3 regions of the Streptomyces sp. NPDC053069 genome follow, and region 2 is predicted to be linked to each of the others. Evidence: riboswitches for the same ligand, from Rfam matches in the RefSeq annotation. Region 2 holds a riboswitch; each other region holds the start of a gene.

Region 1 (5,086 bases), on a different contig from region 2:
GGGTGGCCAGCTTCAGCCCGTCGTAGGCGGCGAAGACGAGCGCCTCGGCGGTGACCTTGCCGCCCAGGTGGATGCCCTGTGCCCAGTGCGGCAGCGGGACTTCGGGCAGGGTGAGGAGGGTGTGGGTGCCGGGGATCGGGGAGCCGAGCGCCATCGCGAAGAGGAGGCGGACGAGGAGGACGGCGAGGGCGACTCTCGCGAAGGCCGTGTAGGCGTGGGAGGAGGGGGTGGTGGTGCGGTGGGTTGCCACGACGTAGGCGGAGGCGGATATGAGGAGGGCGAGGAGAAGGGGGTTGGTGGTGCGGGTGGCGGCGGTACCGAGGCTCAACGACCAGAGCCACCAGGCACCGGGGTGAACAGCGGCAGGCTGCGCCCGGTGAGAGCGACCAGCCACGGACGGGCCGCGGTCAACCGGAGACATTTCGCCGCCGTCGGGACTGCCACACCGCCGCGCCTGCCAGCAGGGCGACGACACCCGCGCCGATCGGCAGACCCAGCGAGGGGCCGCTCGACGAACCGCCGCTCCGTTCCGGTGCCTTCCGGCCGGCGGCCACCTGCTCCCCGCAGCCCCTCTTCGGATAGCCGGCGATCGCACACAACAGCGCGTTGGAGTCGTAGCGCAGCGGCTTGGCCACCGCGGCCAGCGCGTCCGCCGTCGTCGCGTCGGCGGACACCCGCGCGCACGCCGTACGACGCGCCGGCGGTGTCTCGCCGGACGGTGCGTCCGCGGCGGTGCCGAAGTCGAGGACCAGGGCCACCCGCTTCGTACCGGACGTGGCGGGCGTCGCCGCGCAGATCGTGCCGAAGTCCGTCGCACCGCGCGGCCGGTTCGCGTCCGCCGAGTCCGCGCTCACCGCGAAACGGAAGCCCTCCACGGCGCCGTCGTCGGGACGGGCCGTCGACGGGCCCTGCGTGGCGTACGTCCAGTGTCCGCCGGTCCGCTCCCAGAAGGACCAGTAGCGGTAGCCGACGGCGTGCGCCTGCCCGGCCCCGGCCAGCAGGACGAGCACGGCGCCCAGCAGGCTCGCGGCGCGGCGGACCGCGGTCACGGCTGCTGCTTCTTCCGGCCGCTGATCAGGAAGCCGACGCCGATGCCCGCGACGAGGCAGACGCCGACGAACCACCAGACACCGAAGCTCGAACCGCTGTCGGACTTCGTCTTCTGCTTCTGCTCGGTCGCCATCTGCGGGGCGGGCCCCAGCTCGTTGAGGGACCGGACCAGGCTCGTGCCGGCGAAGTCACCCGGCTGTGCGCCGACCGCGTGCGCGGCGAGGATCAGCTGGGCGTACGCCGCCGGACCGCTCTGCGCCGCCCACTGGGAGGCGTTCTTCTCCAGCCAGGCGTACGACGCCTTCGCCTGCTCGCTGCGCCCGTCCGCGGCGAGCGCGACGACCGCGTCGGCCGTGTTGCCGAAGTCCGGCCGGTCCTTGGCGCCGGGCAGCACGGACTGCAGGTGGCCGGTCTTGGCGACGGCCGCCGCCAGATACGCGCCGGCGTTGTCCGCGACCTGCGCGGGGCCGGGGTGGCCGGCCCGGCTGCAGGCGGCGTGCGCGGGCGCCTTGCCGGCCTGCACGACGAACCCCTTGCCGAGCGCGCCGAGCACCCCGGCCGCCGTCGCGTCCGCGTTGGCGGCCGGCTTGCCCTTCTTGTCCTGCTGGAAGGCGAGGGCACCGCCGCCGTCCTGGTCGCAGGGCACGGACATGGCGGCCAGCAGGTCGTAGGGGGACTTGCCGCCGGTGCGCACCCGAGCGGGGTCCTGGCCGACCGCGGCGAACGCGCCGATGACGACGCTGGTGGAGTTGGTGTCGCTCGCGCCGCCCGGCGAGTACCCCCAGCCGCCGTCCTTGTTCTGTGCGTTCGTCAGCCAGACCAGGGCCTTGCGGACCTGCGCGTCGTGCCCCCCGACGGCCTGCAGCGCCTGGACGGCGGCGGCCGTGCTGTTGGTGTCCACCATGACCTTGCCGTCGCAGGCCTTGTCCGGGGTGGCGCGGAACGCGGCGAACGCGCCGTTGCCGCACTGCTGCCCGGCCAGCCAGTCGACGGCCGAGGCGGCCGGCCGGTAGCCGAGGGTCCGCTGGGCGACCAGCGTCAGCGACTGGCGCCACACACCGTCGTAGGTCGGGTCGGACGTGCCGTACAGCCCGGACGGGATCGCGACCTTGGGCGACGGGGACGGGCCGGCGGCCATGGCGGGTGCGGCGGCGGCCAGCACGCCTACGGCGGCGAGAGCCGCGGCACTGCGGCGGACGTTCATGGTCGGCGACTGCCTCTCCCTGCAGGGAGCCGGGCAGCGCGCGGGTGGCCCCGGGCGGCTCGGCTCCGTAAACCTCGACGGTGCCGTGCGCGGCGGGCGGCCGACGCACGCAAGCCGGTCAACGTGCCGTACGGGGCAGTCCGGCTCACCGCGAACAGCGGCTCACGGATGGGGGTCGGCGTCGGAATTGCACCGGCTTCCCCCCGTACGGGTGTGATGACGACCCCGCCACTTTACCGGCAGCCTTCAGCGCCCTGAGGAGTGGCTGTGGGCACAGGACAGCGGTGACCAGGGTCACGGCCATGACGGAGACGGGGAGACTGCTGGGGTCGGGCCGTTCGGCCGATGTGTACGAGGTCGACGACGCCTGGGTCCTGCGCCGGGACCGCGACGGCCGGGGGGACGCGGCAGCCGCGTGCGCCGTGATGGCATACGTACGTCGGCACGGCTGTCCCGCGCCCCGGGGGCGACCCACCGGCTCAGGCACCGATCTGACGCTGAAAAGCCTGTCCGGCCCGACGCTGCTGACCGCCCCCGGCGAGGGCCGGGTCGGCGCGGCGGAGGCCGGCACCCTGCTCGCCTCGCTGCTGCGGCGACTGCACGCCGTACCGGGCAGGGTCGCGGCGGCGCAGGGCGGCCAACCCGACGATGACGCCGAGGGAGCTGGAGCTCCTCGAAGAGGCCGAGCACGTCATACGAGCGGTGGGGCAACTGCCTTGAGGGGGGCGGGCTACGCCGCGTCGAAGGCCCGTTCGCACTCCAGGGCATCCGCGCCCTCGACGACCCAGTACTCCCGCGAGGCCCGTCGGCAGGCGCCGTCGGCGAACCGGATCGCCGCCGCCCGCTGCCGCGTAGGTGTCACTTCGGGCACCGCCCCGCACGCGAGCGCCAGCGTCGCCCCCACCAGATCCACTCCCGTCGCCCGTTCCACCAGCCACGGAATCAGATCACCCGGCAAGTGCGGAGCGACCGCGGTCACCCGCGGCCCTCGCCCGGTCAGCCGCAGGCTCACATGCGCGACGGTGTGGGTGAGACCCAGCGCCCGTACCGCCCGTTGCACGCTCTGCCGGAGAAACGGGTTGTGCAGCAGGGCGTCATGAGCATGGACGGAATGCCCCAGCGACGTCGTACGGGTCAGCGCGGTGATGCGGACCTCGTCGTCCAGGACGACGGTCTCGGCGGACACCAGCGGCCCCTCCGTGTCCTCCGGTCCCGTGGGCACCACCCGGTTGCGGAGCAACAGCGCCCGTAAGGCCGGCGGATCGGCGCAGACGGCGGCCGTCTCGTACGGCAGGCCCGGCAGGCCGAGCCGTCCGGCGATCCGCGCGGCCACGGCCAGGTGTGCCCTGCTCCAGGTCAGCACGCCGGCGACCGGATGCCGGGCGGCGTACCGCGCCACCGTCTCGGCGGTCTCCGCCTCCCGTGCCGGGTCGGCCTGGAGATGGCCGGACAGGAAGGGCCGCGCCCAGCCGGGCACCGAGCTGTCGGCCAGCACCACCGGGCGTACGGCGGCGATCCGTGCCAGCGGGTATCCGCCGTGTGCGGCCCGGCCGGCCCCGAGCAGAAGGACGGGCTGCGGCATCGGCGCACCACCTTCGCAGGAGGAGCGGGACAGAGAAACACCCCGGATGCCGCTCCCCCATAGACGGCACCCGGGGCGGGTCTAGGGCACCCGGGCGGGTCGCATCTTGCTCTCTGTGTCGTGATCCTCACCCGTCGCACCCTCAACTGTCAACGATTACTGCCATCTTCAGCAGGAAGCGTTGTCGCGTCTGGTCGGCGAACGAGTGACCGGGTAGCCTCGCCGTCAGCCCAGCCACCGAACGGACGACACGCCAGGGGGGACCTCGGTGAGTGACGCCTACGCCTCGCTGGCCGCTGTCCTGGACCGGCTCGGCGAGCTGACCGGCAGGCCCGGCCGGCTGCCGGAAGTCCTCGATGTGGCCGACCTGTCCCATCGCACGGGCATCCCCGTGAACGTCGTCGTCGAACTGCTCGCCGGCGGGCGGGCGACGGAGACCTCTCTGGCCGGGCGGGTGCGCCAGCGGCTGGACTTCATCCGCGAGACCCGGCGCCGGCCCGACGGCAAGCGGTACTCGCTGGACGAGCTGGCGAGGATCGCCGGAACCAGCCGGCAGTGGCTGAGCGAATGGCGCAAGAGCGGGATGCCGGGACTGCAGCACACCGACCGGCTGCGCCGCTTCTTCGGCCTGCCCGCCGGCTTCTTCACCGCCGACGAACCGGAGGCGCTGCAGGAGGCGTTGCGCCCGGTGCTGCAGTGTCTGGAGGCCGAGGCGGACCCGCTGGTGCGGTTGCGTGAGAGCGGTCTCGTCCGGCTCGCCGCCCGCGCCCCGCAGATGAACGCACGGCAGCTCGCCACGCTCGCCGACCTCGCCGAGATGATCATTACGGCGGAGCGCGGACACGGCTGAGCCCAACCGGCCCGCATCGGTCGCCCGGCGGGGACCATGCCGCCCGCGTATCCGTCGACCCGGTACGTCGAGAAGTACGACACGGCCCTGGCCGTGGTCCAGTCGGTCACCGTGACCAGGACGTTGGCCATCAGGCGGCGCGAGAGCCGGTCGGCGGGGCGGGAGCCGAAGTACGACCGCAGCGCCTGCCGGCCCTCGATCCGGCGCCCGTCCCCCGGCGGGGGCCACTCCCAGCTGCCGTCCTCGGTGAACAGCTCGGCCACGGAAGCCGGTTCACCGAGGTCGAGCCGGTGGGCGAAGTCGATGATCAGGCGCTCGCAGGCGTGCTGGGCGACGAGACTGCGCAAAGGGTCCATGCGCCCGTCCAATAGGGACGCCCCGGGCGAGGCGACCGGATTGC
Region 2 (5,086 bases):
CCCCCGCTGGACGGCGCGCCGCAGGGCCTCCAGCAGCTCCTCCGGGTACTCCCGTACGGCATAGGTCTCCCCGGCCGGGACGGCGATCAGGTCGGCCTCCTCCAGCCGCTCCAGCCCGTAGGGGGTGGACACGGTGAACCCGCAGTGGGTGCCGAGGGTGGGCCCCTCGGCGGAGACCACGGCGAAGTCGTACACCGGCAGCCCCTCGTCGCTGCGGTCGATGCCGAACACCTCGCACACGACACCCAGCTCGAAGGGATGCACCCCGTCCAGCAGCACGGCGGCCACGTTCTTCAGCATGCTGCCAGTGTGCCGGATCAGTGGCAGCAATTCGAGGGTGTACGGCAGTCCTGCCACTCACGGACGAGGAGTGTTCCGCGCGACAGTGAGGGCATGAACGGAAACCAGATCCAAGGCCTCATCGGCATGCTCGCCACCTTCGGGATCCTCGTCCTCATGATTCTCCCGTCCGCGATCGGTGCCGTGCGGGAATGGAGCATCGACCGGCAGCTCAGGCGGGCGGAGCACGGCGAAGGGGAGGCGGCGCCGAACCGCCCCCACAGCCGTCACGGCGTGGCCCACCCCGCCTGAGGGAACACCTGCGCGAGCCCCGTGTGCCGAAGCAGCGGGACGGTCAGAAGTCCTCGTCCAGGTCGACCGTGCCCTCCACGGCGACCTGGTACGCCGACGGGCGGCGCTCGAAGAAGTTCGTCAGCTCCTGGACACCCTGCAGCTCCATGAAGGAGAACGGGTTCTCCGAGCCGTACACCGGTGCGAAACCGAGGCGGGTGAGGCGCTGGTCGGCGACGCACTCCAGGTACTGCCGCATCGACTCGGTGTTCATGCCCGGCAGGCCGTCACCGCACAGGTCGCGCGCGAACTGCAGCTCGGCCTCGACGGCCTCCTTGAGCATGTCGGTGACCTGCTGCTGGAGCGCGTCGTCGAACAGCTCCGGCTCCTCCTTGCGGACGGTGTCGACCACGTCGAAGGCGAAGGACATGTGCATCGTCTCGTCGCGGAACACCCAGTTGGTGCCGGTGGCGAGACCGTGCAGCAGACCCCGGCTGCGGAACCAGTACACGTAGGCGAAGGCGCCGTAGAAGAACAGGCCCTCGATGCACGCGGCGAAGCAGATCAGATTGAGCAGGAAGCGCCGGCGGTCGGCCTTCGTCTCCAGGCGCTCCAGCTTCTCGACCGAGTCCATCCACTTGAAGCAGAACCCGGCCTTCTCCCGGATGGAGGGGATGTTCTCGACGGCCGCGAAGGCCGCCGCCCGGTCGTCCGGGTCGGGGAGATAGGTGTCGAGCAGCGTCAGATAGAACTGGACGTGCACGGCCTCCTCGAAGAGCTGCCTGCTCAGATACAGGCGCGCCTCGGGCGAGTTGATGTGCTTGTACAGCGTCAGGACCAGGTTGTTCGCGACGATCGAGTCGCCCGTCGCGAAGAAGGCCACCAGCCGGCCGATCAGGTGCTGCTCGGCCGCAGTCAGCTTCGCGAGGTCGGCGACGTCCGAGTGGAGGTCGACCTCCTCCACGGTCCAGGTGTTCTTGATGGCGTCCCGGTAGCGCTCGTAGAAGTCCGGGTAGCGCATCGGGCGGAGGGTGAGTTCGAAGCCCGGGTCGAGGAGGTTCTGGGGACGGGTGGACATTACTGGCAGGCCTCGCAGGACTCGGGGTTTTCCAGGGAGCAGGCGACCGCGTCGGGATCGGCGGCCTGCTGGACGGGGATGGTCTTCTGTGTCTGCGCCTGGGCGGCGCGGGCGATGCGCGTCGCGGGCCGCGAGCGCAGGTAGTACGTCGTCTTGAGCCCGGACTTCCAGGCGTACGCGTACATCGAGGAGAGCTTGCCGATGGTCGGCGTCTCCATGAAGAGGTTGAGCGACTGCGCCTGGTCGAGGAACGGGGTCCGCGCCGCGGCCATGTCGATCAGGCCGCGCTGCGGGATCTCCCACGCCGTGCGGTACAGGGCCCGTACGTCGGCCGGGATCCACGCGAAGTCCTGCACCGAGCCGTTGGAGTCGCGCAGCGCCTCACGGGTCCGTGCGTCCCAGACGCCGAGCTCCTTCAGATCCTTCACCAGGTACGAGTTGACCTGCAAAAACTCACCGGACAGCGTCTCGCGCTTGAACAGGTTCGACACCTGCGGCTCGATGCACTCGTACGCGCCCGCGATGGAGGCGATGGTGGCGGTGGGCGCGATCGCCAGGAGGAGCGAGTTGCGCATGCCGACGGCCGCGATCCGCTCGCGCAGGGCCGCCCAGCGCTCCGGCCAGGTCAGCTCCACCTCGTAGTGGTCGGGGTGCAGCACACCGCGCGCGGTACGGGTCTTCTCCCAGGCCGGCAGCGGGCCGTTCCGCTCGGCGAGGTCGGCGGAGGCCTCGTACGCGGCGAGCATGATGCGCTCGGCGATCCGCGTGGACAGGGCCTTGGCCTCCGGGGAGTCGAAGGGCAGGCGCAGCTTGAAGAACACGTCCTGCAGACCCATGGCACCGAGGCCGACGGGCCGCCACTTGGCGTTCGACCGGCCCGCCTGCTCGGTCGGGTAGAAGTTGATGTCGACCACACGGTCGAGGAAGGTGACGGCCGTGCGGACCGTCTCGTCGAGGCGCTGCCAGTCGATGTCACCGCCGCTCACGAACGCACCGAGGTTGACCGACCCCAGGTTGCAGACCGCCGTCTCCCCGTCGTCCGTGACCTCCAGGATCTCGGTGCAGAGGTTGGAGGAGTGGACGACATGGCCGGGCAGGGCGGTCTGGTTGGCGGTGCGGTTCGCCGCGTCCTTGAAGGTCATCCAGCCGTTGCCGGTCTGCGCGAGGGTGCGCATCATCCGGCCGTACAGCTCGCGGGCCGGGATCGTCTTCTTCGCGAGCCCCGCCGCCTCGGCCTTGCGGTAGGCGGCGTCGAACTCCTCCCCCCACAGGTCCACCAGCTCCGGCACGTCCGCCGGGGAGAACAGCGACCACTGTCCGTCGGCGTTGACCCGGCGCATGAACTCGTCCGGGATCCAGTGCGCGAGGTTCAGGTTGTGCGTACGGCGGGCGTCCTCACCGGTGTTGTCGCGCAGCTCCAGGAACTCCTCGATGTCGGAGTGCCAGGTCTCCAGGTAGACGGCCGCGGCGCCCTTGCGCCGGCCGCCCTGGTTCACGGCCGCCACCGAGGCGTCCAGGGTCTTCAGGAACGGCACGATGCCGTTGGAGTGCCCGTTGGTGCCGCGGATCAGCGAACCGCGGCTGCGGATCCGGGAGTACGACAGACCGATGCCGCCGGCGTGCTTGGAGAGCCGGGCCACCTGGTGGTAGCGGTCGTAGATGGAGTCCAGCTCGTCCAGCGGGGAGTCGAGGAGGTAGCAGGACGACATCTGGGGGTGGCGGGTGCCGGAGTTGAAGAGCGTGGGGGAGGACGGCAGGTAGTCGAGGCGGCTCATGAGCCGGTAGAGCGCGGCGACTTCGTCCAGGGAGCGGACACTGTCGTCCTCGGCGAGGCCTGCGGCGACCCGCAGCATGAAGTGCTGGGGGGTCTCGACGACCTTGCGGGTGAAGGGGTGCCGGAGCAGATACCGGCTGTGCAGCGTGCGCAGCCCGAAGTAGCCGAAGCGGTCGTCGGCGCCCGTGTCGATCAGCGCGTCCAGCCGCGCGGCGTGCACCCGCGCGAACTCGGCGGTCCGGTCGGCGATGAGCCCCTCCCGGTGTCCCACGGCCACGGACTCGGTGAAGGACGTCACGCCCTGCGAGGCGGCCTCCGCGCGGATGGTGAGGGTCAGCAGCCGGGCGGCCAGCCGGGAGTATGCGGGGTCCTCGGAGATGAGCCCGGCGGCGGCCTCCGTGGCCAGCTCCCGCAACTCCGCCTCGTCGGCGTTCGCCGACCGGCCACGCAGGGCGGCGGCGGCGACCCGGCCGGGGTCGGTGTCGGGGAGGTCGGCGGTCAGCTCGGTCAGGGTCCGCAGCAGCGCGGCACCGGGACCGTCGGTCTCCAGGCCGTCGGCTGAAGCCGGGTCTGCTGGCGCGATGGTCACGTGGGGCTCTCCCTCGCTCGGCACGGGGGCCTGGCGGAGGGCGGGGGCAGCCACGAGCGCACACGGCGTCGCGTCCACCGGCCCACTCCACGAGGCCCGGACGTCTCAGGGCACACCGGCCGGACGGCCGGGTGCGCTGTCGGCAGGTCCTCGGACTGACTCCTGTGCACGGCGTTCAGGGAACGGACACACACAAGTACACCGTTGCGGGACAGTTCCGGATTCGCACCGGATTCCCCTGCGGCGACAGCGAGGATGAGCATACATCTAGTGCCGGGCTGTCAGGTCACCCCCAGATGTTGTGTCTGTTGTGTGGTGCGGTGGCTTCGGAGGGTCAACTTCCGAGTTGCAGGGCCCGGCTGGAGTGTTTCCATGGAAGAAGGTGCCCCGCGGGTCCTTCGTGCCGAGAGCCGGCCTCGGAAGGAGAACGCACCATGACGAGGATCGTCCGTCATCCGCCGGGCAAGGTGCGGCCTCGCAGCGCGCCGATGGCGACGCTGGAGGCGAGACACGTGTGGCGCCGGGTCAGGCGGTTCTTCCTGGTCCACTGGCACCATCTGACCATCAAGCTGGAGGCCCGCCGGGACACCACCCGCCCCAAGAACTGGCGCAGGTGGTTCTCGTACACCAACGCGATCCGGGTTGTGTGGCTGATCCTCCTGACCGCACTCCTCGCCTGGGCCGCGGAAGGTCTCTGGATCCTGTTCACCCATCACACGACCGCGTTCGAGCAGTGGCGGAGGAGGTCGAGCACCGGGTTCGACTCCGTGCTCCGCTTCGTCGGTCCGCTTCTCGCCGCTTCGGTGGCCGCCGCTTTCTTCCTGTTCTTCTGGTACAGCTGGAGCAAGCGGCGCTACGTCGCCAAGGCGCGCAAGCACCCCCGCAAGCTGGTGCTCACCGCCGGGCCCGACATGGCCGAGATCGTGGGCCGCGAGGAGGTCGCCCGGGTCATCGCCCAGAGGCTGCGGCAGCGCGAGACCCGCCGGCCCTATCTGCTCGTCGGCGGTGTCGGCACGGGCAAGACGGCCGTCCTGGTGCGGCTGACCGAGCTGCTGGCCCGGCAGCACGCCGTTCC
Region 3 (5,086 bases), on a different contig from region 2:
CGGCGGTGAGGTTCGTGACGCAGCGCCAGGTGTCCGAGCGGGTGAAGTCCAGGACGCCGGCGGGCGCGTCCGGTGTCCAGGTCAGCGTCTCGCCCTCCAGCAGCTTGCGGCGCAGCCGCAGGGCAGTGCGGTACAGCTCCAGGGTCGAGCCCTCGGCCCCCGTCTGCGCCTCGACGGCGTACGACGCGAAGGACGCCGGCTGCGGCAGCCAGGCCGCGCCGCGCCCGAAGCCGTACGACGGTCCGCTCCGCGTCCACGGCAGCGGCACCCGGCAGCCGTCGCGGCCCTTGCGGACATGGCCGGTCTGCTCCCAGATCGGGTCCTGGAGGACCGCGGCGGGCAGGTCGGCGACCTCCGGCAGACCGAGTTCCTCGCCCTGGTAGAGGTACGAGGATCCGGGCAGCGCGAGCATGAGGAGGGTCGCGGCGCGGGCCCGGCGCAGGCCCGCCCCGGTGTCGATCGCGGGCGCCGTGCCGCCGGACAGCAGCCAGGCCGCCGGGTCGGTGCCGGGCGGCAGCATCAGGCGGGAGGCGTGCCGTACGACATCGTGATTGGACAGCACCCAGGTGGCGGAGGCGCCGGCGGCCCGGGCGGTGGCGAGGGAGTCGGTGATGACCTGCCGCAGCTCCTCCGCGTCCCAGCCGGTCTCCAGGTACTCGAAGTTGAAGGCCTGGTCGAGTTCGTCGGGGCGGGCGTACAGGGCACGGCGGGCGCCCGGGACCCAGGCCTCGGCGACGGCGGTGCGCGGCGGGCTGTAGGCGTCGAGGATCTTGCGCCAGTCGCGGTAGATCTCGTGAACCTCGTCGCGGTCCCAGTACGGGTGGCTGCCCGGCGGGACGTGCGGCAGGGCCGCCTCGCCGGTGGCACCGAGGTCCCCGATGTCCCGCAGCGGCTCAGTGAGGTCCTTGGCCAGCCCGTGGGCGACGTCGATGCGGAAACCGTCGACGCCCCGGTCGGACCAGAACCGCAGGGTGGAGCGGAAGTCGGCGCGGACCTCCTCGTTGTCCCAGTTGAGGTCGGGCTGTTCGGGAGCGAAGAGGTGGAGGTACCACTCGCCGTCCGGGACGCGCTTCCATGCGCTGCCGCCGAACACGGACTGCCAGTCGCTGGGCGGCAGTTCGCCGTGCACGCCCCGGCCGGGGCGGAAGACATAGCGGCCGCGGGCCGGGGAGCCGGGGGCGGAGCGCAGGGCCTCCTGGAACCAGGGGTGCAGATGCGAGGTGTGGTTCGGGACGATGTCGACGACGACCTTCAGGCCGAGCCGGTGGGCCTCGCCCACCAGGGCGTCGAAGTCGTCCAGGGTGCCGAGGCGGGGATCGACGTCCCGGTGGTCGGCGACGTCGTAGCCTCCGTCGGCCAGCTCCGACGGGTAGAAGGGGCTCAGCCACAGGGCGTCGGCACCGAGGCCGGCGACGTGGCTCAGGCGCTGGGTGATGCCGCGCAGGTCGCCGAGGCCGTCGCCGTCCGCGTCGGCGAAACTGCGGGGGTAGACCTGGTAGATGACGGCCTGACGCCACCAGTCGGGGTTCTTGGAGGAGAGGTCCGGGGAGCGGTCTGCCACAGGGGCCATACGGGATCCCTTCAGGGGGAGGTGGACGACAGTACAAATCTGTCCACATGACCCGGAAAGGGAACCTTCGCATGGGGGGCCGAGGGGAGCACCTCAGCAGAGGTCCAGCACCGTGCGCAGCTCGGCGTCCACCACGCGGTAGCGCACCACCCGTCCCTGTTTCTCCCCGGCCACGACGCCCGCCGCCCGCAGCAGCCGCAGGGCCTGGGAGACGGCGGGATCGTTCATTCCGGTGGCCACGGCAAGGTCGGAGACGGCGAGCGGGCCGGTGCGGTGCAGGGCGAGGAGCAGGGCGAGCCGGTTGGCGTCGGCCAGCAGCGAGAAGCGGCCGGCCCAGGTGCGCACCCGGTCCGCGTCACCGATGGCGGCGATCGCCTCGCACACCCGGTGACCGTCGATGGTGCGCCGGTCGGCTCGGTCGGCAGGCACGAGATGCATGGCGTCATCCTCGCAGGTGGCTTTGTGATCTTGAATACCTGCACGGGTGCGCAGCTATGCAGTGCACCGCTCCCGCCCGTACGGTGGGCGGGCCGTGGTGCTCGGGAAGTCGATGAGAAGTCGACGCGGCCCTCGCCACTGTGACCGGGGAGTTCCGGTCCCGTCCGGCAGCAGCCGGGCCACTGGTCGGTCGTACGGCTGGGAAGGCAGGGACCGAAGAGCGCACCACCCCGTAAGCCAGGAGACCGGCCACGGCAGCTCACGAAGTGATCCACGAGGTGCTGGAGCGTGAACCCGATGGCCGATGCTGCTTCCTTCCGCTGGCGGCGCGAGGACACCCTGAAGACGGCGGGACTGCTGACGGTGATCGTCGCCCTGCACGTCGTCGCCTTCGGGATCCTCTTCCTGCTGGTCGTGCCCGAGCACTACAGGGTCGGCACCGACGTCTTCGGGATCGGCCTCGGCATCACCGCCTACACCCTGGGTATGCGGCACGCGTTCGACGCCGACCACATCGCCGCGATCGACAACACCACACGCAAGCTGATGGCCGACGGGAAGCGGCCGGTGTCGGTGGGGTTCTGGTTCGCGCTGGGGCACTCCAGCGTGGTGGTCGTGCTGGCGGTGCTGATCGCCGGCGGTACGCAGCTCGCCGGCAAGGTGATGGACGAGCACTCGCGGACCCACCAGGTGCTCGGGTTCCTGGGAACGACGATCTCCGGCACGTTCCTCTACCTCATCGCGGCCCTGAACCTGGTCGCTCTGGTGGGCATCCTCAGGGTCTTCCGCGCGATGCGCGGCGGGGCGTACGACGAGCGGGAGCTCGAACAGCACCTGGACTCGCGCGGTTTCATGAACCGGATCCTCGGCCGCCTCACCAAATCGATCAGCCGGCCCGGCCAGATGTTCCCGCTCGGTTTCCTCTTCGGGCTCGGCTTCGACACGGCCACCGAGGTCACGCTGATGGTGATGGCCGGTTCGGGCGCCGCCGCCGGCCTGCCCTGGTACGCGGTCCTCTGCCTGCCGCTGCTCTTCGCCGCCGGCATGAGCCTGTTCGACACCCTCGACGGCACCTTCATGAACTTCGCCTACCAGTGGGCGTTCTCCAACCCCGTCCGCAAGGTCTTCTACAACCTCGCCATCACCGGCCTGTCCATCGCGGTCGCCTTCGTCATCGGCACGATCGAGCTGGTCGGGGTCCTGCACGAGAAGTTCGGTCTGCACGACGGCGTCACGGGCTGGATCGCCGGACTCGACCTGGACAACGTCGGCTATCTCATCGTCGGCCTGTTCGTGGTGGTGTGGGCGGCGGCACTGTCGTACTGGCGCGTCGCGCGGGTGGAGGAACGCTGGACGGCGAAGCCCGCCGCCGACTAGGGGGTGTCGTTCGGACGCCGGGATGATCCGAACGCCACCCCCTGGCGCTCCACGGTCTCCAGGTACAGCTTCACGTACCGGTCCACGTCGACCTGCAACGCCACGTCCACCAGGGCGTGTTCGCGCTTGCCCTCGTGGATCTCGGACTCGCCGGGGCGGGGGCGGCGGTCGACGATCGTCTGGCCCCGGGTCGGGCCCGGGGCCAGGGAGACCTCGACGGGCAGGAGCCGGGTGGTGATGCCGGCCGGGTCGGCGACCGCGCACACCGCGCCCGCGTCGCCGAGGCCGCCCGCCTCCTCCGCCTCCGGGGCCTCTCCCTGCGTGGTCGGCCGGTGCGCGAGGAGTTCGCCGGCCAGCCGGGTGCCGGGGTCGCTGCTCGTGCGCAGCCGGTGGACGTCCGGGGCGTCGACGACGACCTGCATGAAGACGTCCAGGCCGTACATGGTGATCGGCACCCCGGCGGTGAGCAGGATCGCCGCCGCCTCCGGGTCGTGCCAGACGTTGAACTCGGCGACCGGCGTGGCGTTCCCGACGGCGACCGCGCCGCCCATGAAGACGATCCGCTCGATGTTGCGGGTCACCTCGGGGTGGGTGCGCAGCAGCAGGGCGATGTTGGTGAGCGGTGCGGTGGGGATGAGGGTGACCGGGCGGGGGGAGGCGAGGATCTCACGGCGCAGCAGGGCGACCGCGTCGAGGTCGACGGGGGTGCGGGTCGGCGCGGGCAGGCCGAGGTCGCCCATGCCGTCCGAGCCGTGCACATGCCGGGCCGAGCGGGCGGGTTCGATCAGCGGGCGTTCGGCGCCCCGGCCCACCGGGATGTCCGGGGCGCCCGCCTGCTCCAGCACGGTCAGGGTGTTGCGGACCACACCGTCGACGTCCGTGTTCCCGGCCACGCAGGTCACGGCCCGCAGGTCCAGGCCGGGGTGGCGTACGGCGAGCAGCAGGGCCAGGGCGTCGTCGACGCCGGTGTCGCAGTCGATGATCACGGGGATGGGCTGACCGGTCACAGCGGGCTCCTTCGTCGTACCGACGCTCAAACCCTAGATCAGCACCCGGTGATCGGCCCCATGACGCCGGGTCCGACCGCGATCAGTCCCACAGCGCGGTGCCGCGTGCGGCCACCCGGGCGCTGATCGCGGCCAGCAGGTCCGGCACCGGCAGCGCCCCGGGGCGGCGGCCGTCCCGCAGGCGTACCGCGGCCAGCCCCGCCCCGGCCTCACGGGCGCCGATCACGGCCTGGTACGGCACCAGGCGGGCCGCCCGGATCCGGGCGCCCAGGGTGCCCTCGGCCGGACCGGCGAGCTCCGCCCGCAGCCCCAGCTGCAGGGCCTGCCGCACGACCGCCGCCGCCTGCTCCTCCTGCTCCTCGGCGACCGGCAGGACCATCAGCTGGACGGGGGCCAGCCAGGCCGGGAAGGCGCCGGCGTGCGCCTCGACGAGGTGGGCGACGGCCCGCTCGACGCTGCCGATGATGCTGCGGTGCACCATCACCGGGCGGTGCTTCGCGCCGTCGGCGCCGATGTAGTGCAGGTCGAAGCGGGCCGGCTGGTGGAAGTCGATCTGCACGGTGGACAGGGTGGACTCACGCCCGGCCGGGTCGGAGATCTGTACGTCGATCTTCGGGCCGTAGAAGGCGGCCTCGCCCTCCGCCTCCTCGTACACCACGCCGGACGCGTCCAGGACCTCCCGCAGCAGCTCGGT

Evidence for each region. Region 2 has a riboswitch for cobalamin ahead of ACIGXP_RS05980 (ribonucleoside-diphosphate reductase subunit alpha). Riboswitches for the same ligand answer to the same signal wherever they lie in the genome.
Region 1: it holds a riboswitch for cobalamin, as region 2 does, so the genes downstream of both, ACIGXP_RS24825 (prenyltransferase/squalene oxidase repeat-containing protein) here and ACIGXP_RS05980 (ribonucleoside-diphosphate reductase subunit alpha) in region 2, are expected to answer to the same signal.
Region 3: it holds a riboswitch for cobalamin, as region 2 does, so the genes downstream of both, ACIGXP_RS10505 (HoxN/HupN/NixA family nickel/cobalt transporter) here and ACIGXP_RS05980 (ribonucleoside-diphosphate reductase subunit alpha) in region 2, are expected to answer to the same signal.

Annotation. Positions count from the first base shown of each region.
Region 1 is NZ_JBITZN010000011.1:15,352-20,437, reverse strand. It holds gene ACIGXP_RS24835 (CbiQ family ECF transporter T component) at 1-421, opposite strand, end outside; gene ACIGXP_RS24830 (SCO2322 family protein) at 408-1,049, opposite strand; gene ACIGXP_RS24825 (prenyltransferase/squalene oxidase repeat-containing protein) at 1,046-2,254, opposite strand; cobalamin riboswitch at 2,371-2,497, opposite strand; partial or broken gene ACIGXP_RS24820 (phosphotransferase) at 2,557-2,877, shown strand; gene ACIGXP_RS24815 (hypothetical protein) at 2,985-3,836, opposite strand; gene ACIGXP_RS24810 (XRE family transcriptional regulator) at 4,105-4,686, shown strand; partial or broken gene ACIGXP_RS24805 (nuclear transport factor 2 family protein) at 4,692-5,042, opposite strand.
Region 2 is NZ_JBITZN010000002.1:507,810-512,895, forward strand. It holds gene ACIGXP_RS05965 (helix-turn-helix domain-containing protein) at 1-300, opposite strand, end outside; gene ACIGXP_RS05970 (hypothetical protein) at 394-591, shown strand; gene ACIGXP_RS05975 (ribonucleotide-diphosphate reductase subunit beta) at 635-1,648, opposite strand; gene ACIGXP_RS05980 (ribonucleoside-diphosphate reductase subunit alpha) at 1,648-4,011, opposite strand; cobalamin riboswitch at 4,135-4,309, opposite strand; gene ACIGXP_RS05985 (NACHT domain-containing protein) at 4,446-5,086, shown strand, end outside.
Region 3 is NZ_JBITZN010000004.1:136,471-141,556, forward strand. It holds gene ACIGXP_RS10495 (glycoside hydrolase family 13 protein) at 1-1,570, opposite strand, end outside; gene ACIGXP_RS10500 (ArsR/SmtB family transcription factor) at 1,664-2,008, opposite strand; cobalamin riboswitch at 2,087-2,277, shown strand; gene ACIGXP_RS10505 (HoxN/HupN/NixA family nickel/cobalt transporter) at 2,306-3,385, shown strand; gene ACIGXP_RS10510 (nucleoside hydrolase) at 3,382-4,392, opposite strand; gene thrS (threonine--tRNA ligase) at 4,475-5,086, opposite strand, start outside.